DNA from 3 places in the Bacillus sp. M5A3_1b genome. Region 1 is predicted to be linked to each of the others. Evidence: riboswitches for the same ligand, from Rfam matches in the RefSeq annotation. Region 1 holds a riboswitch; each other region holds the start of a gene.
The links. Region 1 has a riboswitch for S-adenosylmethionine ahead of ACLBWW_RS25620 (peptide ABC transporter substrate-binding protein). Riboswitches for the same ligand answer to the same signal wherever they lie in the genome.

Region 1 (2,271 bases):
AAACGCAAGATCCAACTAACCTCCGCGAACAAGTAACAACACCAGGTGGTTCCACAGCTGAAGGTCTCAAAGCTTTATATGAATATAATTTTTCAGAGGCAATTCAAAAAGCAGTAGAAGCAACAAACAAAAAAGCTAGGGGGAAATAATATGAGTTTAACAAGTTTAAAAGACTATACTACATTACATAACGGTGTAAAAATGCCTTGGTTCGGTTTAGGTGTTTTTAAAGTAGAAGATGGTTCAGAAGTAATTGAGTCTGTAAAATCAGCAATAAAAAATGGCTACCGCAGCATCGATACTGCAGCAATCTATCAAAACGAAGAAGGCGTTGGACAAGCGATCCGTGAAGCAGGTGTTCCACGTGAAGAATTATTTATTACATCAAAAGTATGGAATAGCGATCAAGGATATGAAACAACACTTCAAGCATTTGAAACTACATTAGAAAAATTAGGTCTAGAATATTTAGATTTATATTTAGTACATTGGCCTGTAAAAGGGAAATATACTGAATCATGGAAAGCGTTAGAAAAACTTTATAAAGATGGCCGTGTTCGTGCTATCGGTGTGAGTAATTTCCACATTCACCACTTACAAGACGTATTTGAAATCGCTGAAATTAAGCCAATGGTCAATCAAGTGGAATACCACCCACGTTTAGCACAAGAAGAATTACACGCTTTCTGTAAAGAACATAACATCCAGCTTGAAGCTTGGTCACCATTAATGCAGGGACAACTATTGGATAACTCCACATTACAAGACATTGCGACAAAATATAATAAATCAACTGCACAAATTATTTTACGCTGGGATTTACAAAATGAAGTTGTAACAATCCCTAAATCTATTAAAGAACATCGCATTATTGAAAATGCAAATATATTCGATTTTGAATTAAGTGCTGATGACATGAAAGCAATTCAAGCTCTAAATGAAGATCGTCGCGTTGGTCCAGATCCAGATAACTTTAACTTCTAGTAGAAAAACCACTGCCATATGCAGTGGTTTTTCTCGTTAAATAAAACTGAAAATTTAAACTATATTTCAATTGGTTGACACTTCGTTATCCAAGGTGTAAGATTTTGAATTATCAAAGAAACACAAAAATTAATAAAATTTATTCGTTTACTCATTGTATCAAGAGAGGTGGAGGGACTGGCCCTTTGAAACCTCGGCAACAGGTTCATTTTGAATACTGTGCCACTTCCTGCAAGCATTGTGCTTGAAAGATAGAATGAGGGACTTCGTTTATATACGGGTGCATAACTTGTACGTAAAAATCCCTCTTTCTCAATATGAAAAGAGGGATTTTTTATTTTTCATTTCCCTCATCATCATCCAAACTTAATTATTTAGGAGGAAAATCAAATGAAAAAGAAGTTTGTACCCGGTATTGCATCAGTTGTAGGAGTAAGTATTTTATTAACTGGTTGCGGTAGTTATAAAAACGAAGCAAGCGGAGCAAATGCAAAAGACGAGGCGCCTAGTAAACAGGTTTTAAACTTATCTTCACCTACTGAAATACGAACAATGGATACAGCTCGTGCTACGGATACTGATTCTGGTCAAGTAATGAGAAACGTATTTGAAGGTTTGTATAATCTTGGTGAAGGTAACAAACCTGTCCCTGGCGTTGCGAAATCTCATGAAGTAAGTGGCGATAAAACGAAATACACATTCCACCTGCGAGATTCAAAATGGTCAAACGGCACTCCTGTCACAGCGAAAGATTTTGTCTTCGCTTGGCAAAGAGCTGTTGATCCAGCAACAGCCTCTGAATATGCATTTCTATTCTTTGATATTAAAAATGCAACAAAAATTAACAACAAAGAACTTCCAGCCGATCAACTTGGTGTAAAAGCAATTGATGACCATACGTTTGAGGTAGAATTAGAACGTCCTGTTCCGTACTTTATAAGCTTAACAGCGTTCCCAACATTTCTACCAATTAACGAGGAATTCTTTAAAGCACAAGGTGATAAGTATGCGTTAGAAGACAATACAATTTTGTACAACGGAGCTTTTACACTAAGCGATTGGAAGCATGAGCAAAGCTTTAAATTTAAGAAAAACCCTACCTATTGGGATAAAGATACTGTCAAACTGGAAGAAATCAATTTTAACGTCGTAAAAGAAAAATCTACAGAAGTAAATTTATTCGAGTCAAAACAATTAGATCGTATCAAACTAACATCTGACTTCGTTGATAAATATAAAAAGGATGCTAACTTTAAAGAACGGCCAAACGTAGGGGTACAGTTTCTA
Region 2 (2,271 bases), on a different contig from region 1:
ATAGTCTGCGATACGCGTTTGGTTATTAATGATAACGTTTTCTAAAACAGATCCAAATTTGATTGCATCGAAAATTTGTGGTTCTTTCTCATGAGAAAGGTTTACACATTTTGCGTAGCAACCGCCTTCAATATTGAATACACCGTTATCAGACCAACCATGCTCATCATCACCGATTAATTTACGGTGTGGATCAGCAGATAATGTTGTTTTACCTGTTCCAGATAAACCGAAGAATAGTGCTACGTCGCCTTCTTCACCTACGTTTGCAGAGCAGTGCATAGAAAGAATATCTTGTTCAGGTAGTAAGAAGTTCATAATAGAGAAGATTGATTTTTTCATTTCTCCAGCGTATTCTGTACCACCAATTAGTACGATACGTTTTTCGAATGAAACCATAATGAATGCTTCAGAGTTTGTACCGTCAACAGCTGGATCAGCTTTGAAATTCGGTGCAGAAACAATTGTGAACTCTGATTCATGAGTTGTTAATTCTTCTTCAGTTGGACGAATGAATAATTGATGTACAAATAAATTGTGCCATGCATATTCGTTAATAACTTGAATTGGTAGGCGGTAATTGCGGTCAGCGCCTGCAAATCCATTGAAGATGAATAACTCTTCTTTTTCTTTTAAGTATTCTAAAACTTTAGTGTATAATTTATTAAAATGTTCTTCAGAAATCGGTTGATTCACTGCTCCCCAAGCAATTTTGTCAGCAACCGATGCTTCTTTCACAATAAATTTATCTTTAGGAGAACGTCCTGTATATTTTCCTGTTGAAGCAGAAACGGCACCAGTAGAAGTTAATTTCCCTTCATTTCGCATTAATACTTTTTCCACTAATTGCGGAACACTTAGTTGAATCTGTGCATTGCTTCCGTTCAATAATTCGTGTAAACCAATTTGGACATTCACAGTACTCATATTTATATACCATCCTTTTCATTTAATGAAATATTTCTCGTAATCCCCAACAAGAGTATAACACAATTATATAAATAATGTATACTATTTATTTCTTTTTGTTTGTGTGAATGTATTATTTCCTTATTAATATTTCATTCCAGGCGTATTGAGAAAAACTTTCAGGAAAATGTGAATATTAATTGACAAATGAATATCATTTCTTTAGTATAGGTTGGGACGGATACTCTCTTATCCCGAGCTGGCGGAGGGACAGGCCCGATGAAGCCCAGCAACCTCACTTGTAGTGGTAAATACAGGTGAATAGGTGCTAAAACCTGTGCGAGGCTAACGGTCTCGAACGATAAGAGCAAAGGGCAAAAAGCAGTATGCAAGTAGCAAATTAAACCTTTCCTCTATGCAAAGTAGGAAAGGTTTTTCTGTATGCTTGTGTGGGAGAATAAATGTATGTCGCAGTTTGTGGCAAATTAAGGATGAGTTCCGTACAATATATACAATTACTGTAGGGAGGTTTACCACATGACAAAAAAACGTCATCTGTTCACATCTGAGTCTGTAACTGAAGGACATCCAGATAAAATTTGTGACCAAATTTCTGATTCAATTTTAGATGCGATCTTATCAAAGGACGCAAATGCACGTGTAGCTTGTGAAACAACTGTAACAACTGGTTTAGTATTGGTAGCGGGGGAAATTACGACTTCTACTTACGTAGATATTCCAAAAATCGTTCGTGAAACAATTCAAGGCATTGGTTACACACGCGCAAAATACGGATTCGATGCAGAAACTTGTGCAGTTTTAACATCTATCGATGAGCAATCTGCTGACATCGCTATGGGTGTTGACCAAGCGCTAGAAGCACGCGAAGGTCTAATGACTGACGCTGAGATTGAGGCAATTGGTGCGGGAGACCAAGGTTTGATGTTTGGCTTCGCATGTAATGAAACACAAGAATTAATGCCACTTCCAATCTCGCTTGCTCACAAATTAGCTCGCCGTTTAACTGAAGTACGTAAAGATGACACATTATCATACTTACGTCCAGATGGAAAAACGCAAGTTACAGTTGAGTATGATGAAAATGGTAAACCTGTACGTGTAGATACAATCGTAATTTCTACACAGCATCATCCAGATGTTACATGGGAAGAAATCGATCGCGATTTAAAAGAGCATGTAATTAAAGCTGTAGTTCCAGCAGAATTAATGGATGGAGAAACGAAATTCTTCATTAACCCAACTGGCCGCTTCGTAATTGGTGGACCACAAGGTGATGCTGGTTTAACAGGACGTAAAATCATCGTTGATACTTACGGTGGATACGCTCGCCACGGTGGCGGT
Region 3 (2,271 bases), on a different contig from region 1:
CCGTTTTGAAAGGAAGGTGTTTGTTTCACGTGAAATTGTTCTCGTTGCCGTGTTAGCGGCAATTGCAGCAGTTAGCCGTGTACCGTTTTCTCTTTTACCAAGTGTACAACCGACTTCTTTTGTTATTATCGTTTCTGCAATTGTGTTTGGAAGCGAAACTGGATTTATGATCGGGGCAACAGCGGCGATTGTGTCTAACATCTTTTTAGGGCAAGGTCCGTGGACGCCGTGGCAAATGTTTTCATGGGGTATGATTGGTTTTATAGCAGGCTTACTTCGTAATACGTTTTTAATGAAAAAGTTATGGGGGAGACTACTATACGGGTTCTTCGTGGGCTTTTTATTTGGCTGGATCATGAATTTCTGGGGGCTTCTCGGTTTTATACGTGAAGCAACGTGGGAAACAGTCATTTCGTATTATATCGCAAGTTTTTATTTCGATTTGAGCCATGCAATTTCAAATGTTGTGTTCTTACTATTATTTAGTACGTCTTGGATTACGATTCTTACGAGATTTAAAAAGAAATACGGCATATTAGATAAGCATAACATGGTATAGAAAAGCATACTCATATAAGGTAGGGTCGCGACTTACATATTCGTTTGCCTCTTTCATGCTTCTTACATATTGTAAGGAGCATTTTTCTGTATATTTTTTAATTATAACGGTAATAATTATGAAGTATGCCATTTGAAAAAACTTCCCACCTTATGATGGGAAGTTTTTTCAATCTTGTTCTAAAATATGAACCGTGTAATCACAACGTTGAATAGCTTGTTCGATCGCATAAAGTGATTGTTCAATACGAGCGCGATTAAAATCTTTTTCAACAGTCTGTAGCGCTTCTTCTAAACAATGTTTTGCTTCTTGTAATGATTGAAAAGAATTTTGGACATATCCGCGAGCATTTTCGTGCATTTCATAATCCTCCTTGCATATTCATATATGTATAGTATGAACAGTAAGGAACAAAATATAATTTGTTATATTTGTTTGACAATTAGAATGAAATTACGTATAGTAAGAATTAAGTGAATATTTTCTTATCCAGAGAGGTGGAGGGACTGGCCCGATGAAACCCAGCAACCGCGATGCAGGTGCTAATTCCAGCAGAACATATTTGTTCTGGGAGATAAGACGAAGATATATACGTAACTTCTTCTTATCGGAGAGGTTTTTTTGTTGCAAAAAAACCGATTACGAAAATTTATATTAAGAAGAAAGGGGTTGCGAAGTACTGTGACACTCGAAAAATACGTAAAACTGCGTAGTACAGTTTATGAATATATGATAGAGCAAGATAAGCCAATATCATTGTTAGATATTCAAGAACATATCGTTTCGCATCATGAAGGAAAATTCACGAAAAAGATGTTACATCAATTTTATTTATCAAGACTATTAGATGAACTGAAACTGGATGGGAAAATTACATTAGCTGATGAATATCTCTATACTGAAAAAGGGGTATTTTATAAGGCGGGAAAAGGGAGCTAAGCTCTCTTTTTTTGAAGTATGTAGAGTAAAAGACTGCTTAAGCAGCCTGATACAAGGGAATGGTGTTGAGTGTGTAGTGTCAAAGATTGAATGTGCCTGAAAGAGGCACTTCATATCGGCTGCAAATGAAAAGAGACACCTCCGCCGAATAGGTGTCAGTCGTTTTGTCATATAGACTTGCTATTTGACAGTTATTAGAATAACATGCAGGGGTTGTGGAAGTCAAAAGGGAATTAAAGGAAGAGGTGTTGTTATGTACGCTTATTTATTACAGGATATAACGAAATGGATTCCGAAATACATTGTAGATAGAGGATACGAATATTATGAAGATGGACATGTAGAAGATGTTGAAATACACGATAAGAAAATATTTGCTTTCGTTACTGGAAATGCAGGAAATTATGAAGTAATTATTGACCTTGAAGATTTTACAGAAAGTAGCTGCGAGTGTCCTTATGAGAATCTTTGCAAGCATATGGCGGCAGTTGTTTATGATATTCAAGGTGCTGGTGAAAGTACGGTAAAAGAGAAACTGAAAGATTTAGAAAAGGAAGAGTTACTTACAGTATTAAATCGTTTATTACAAAGTTCGAAAAACGTACAAATTGTAGAGAAGATGTTAAAGAAGGGGAAACTTTAACTTATAGAGGGAGTTGTTTTGTAGTGAATGTACTAATTGTATACGCTCATCCTAGTCCTTCCAGTTTTAATGCGGGGATATTAAAGCATGTGCAAAAAGGATTACAAGAAACTAATCATTCGGTTACGGT

Region 2: it holds a riboswitch for S-adenosylmethionine, as region 1 does, so the genes downstream of both, metK (methionine adenosyltransferase) here and ACLBWW_RS25620 (peptide ABC transporter substrate-binding protein) in region 1, are expected to answer to the same signal.
Region 3: it holds a riboswitch for S-adenosylmethionine, as region 1 does, so the genes downstream of both, ACLBWW_RS17895 (hypothetical protein) here and ACLBWW_RS25620 (peptide ABC transporter substrate-binding protein) in region 1, are expected to answer to the same signal.

Annotation. Positions count from the first base shown of each region.
Region 1 covers NZ_JBKEZY010000013.1:57,215-59,485, forward strand. Annotated here, with positions in the region: gene proC (pyrroline-5-carboxylate reductase) at 1-149, shown strand, start outside; gene ACLBWW_RS25615 (aldo/keto reductase) at 151-984, shown strand; SAM riboswitch class I at 1,138-1,242, shown strand; gene ACLBWW_RS25620 (peptide ABC transporter substrate-binding protein) at 1,375-2,271, shown strand, end outside.
Region 2 covers NZ_JBKEZY010000001.1:1,028,343-1,030,613, reverse strand. Annotated here, with positions in the region: gene pckA (phosphoenolpyruvate carboxykinase (ATP)) at 1-927, opposite strand, end outside; SAM riboswitch class I at 1,156-1,277, shown strand; gene metK (methionine adenosyltransferase) at 1,447-2,271, shown strand, end outside.
Region 3 covers NZ_JBKEZY010000006.1:116,183-118,453, forward strand. Annotated here, with positions in the region: gene ACLBWW_RS17885 (ECF transporter S component) at 1-559, shown strand, start outside; gene ACLBWW_RS17890 (hypothetical protein) at 728-919, opposite strand; SAM riboswitch class I at 1,042-1,140, shown strand; gene ACLBWW_RS17895 (hypothetical protein) at 1,181-1,498, shown strand; gene ACLBWW_RS17900 (SWIM zinc finger family protein) at 1,752-2,141, shown strand; gene ACLBWW_RS17905 (NAD(P)H-dependent oxidoreductase) at 2,165-2,271, shown strand, end outside.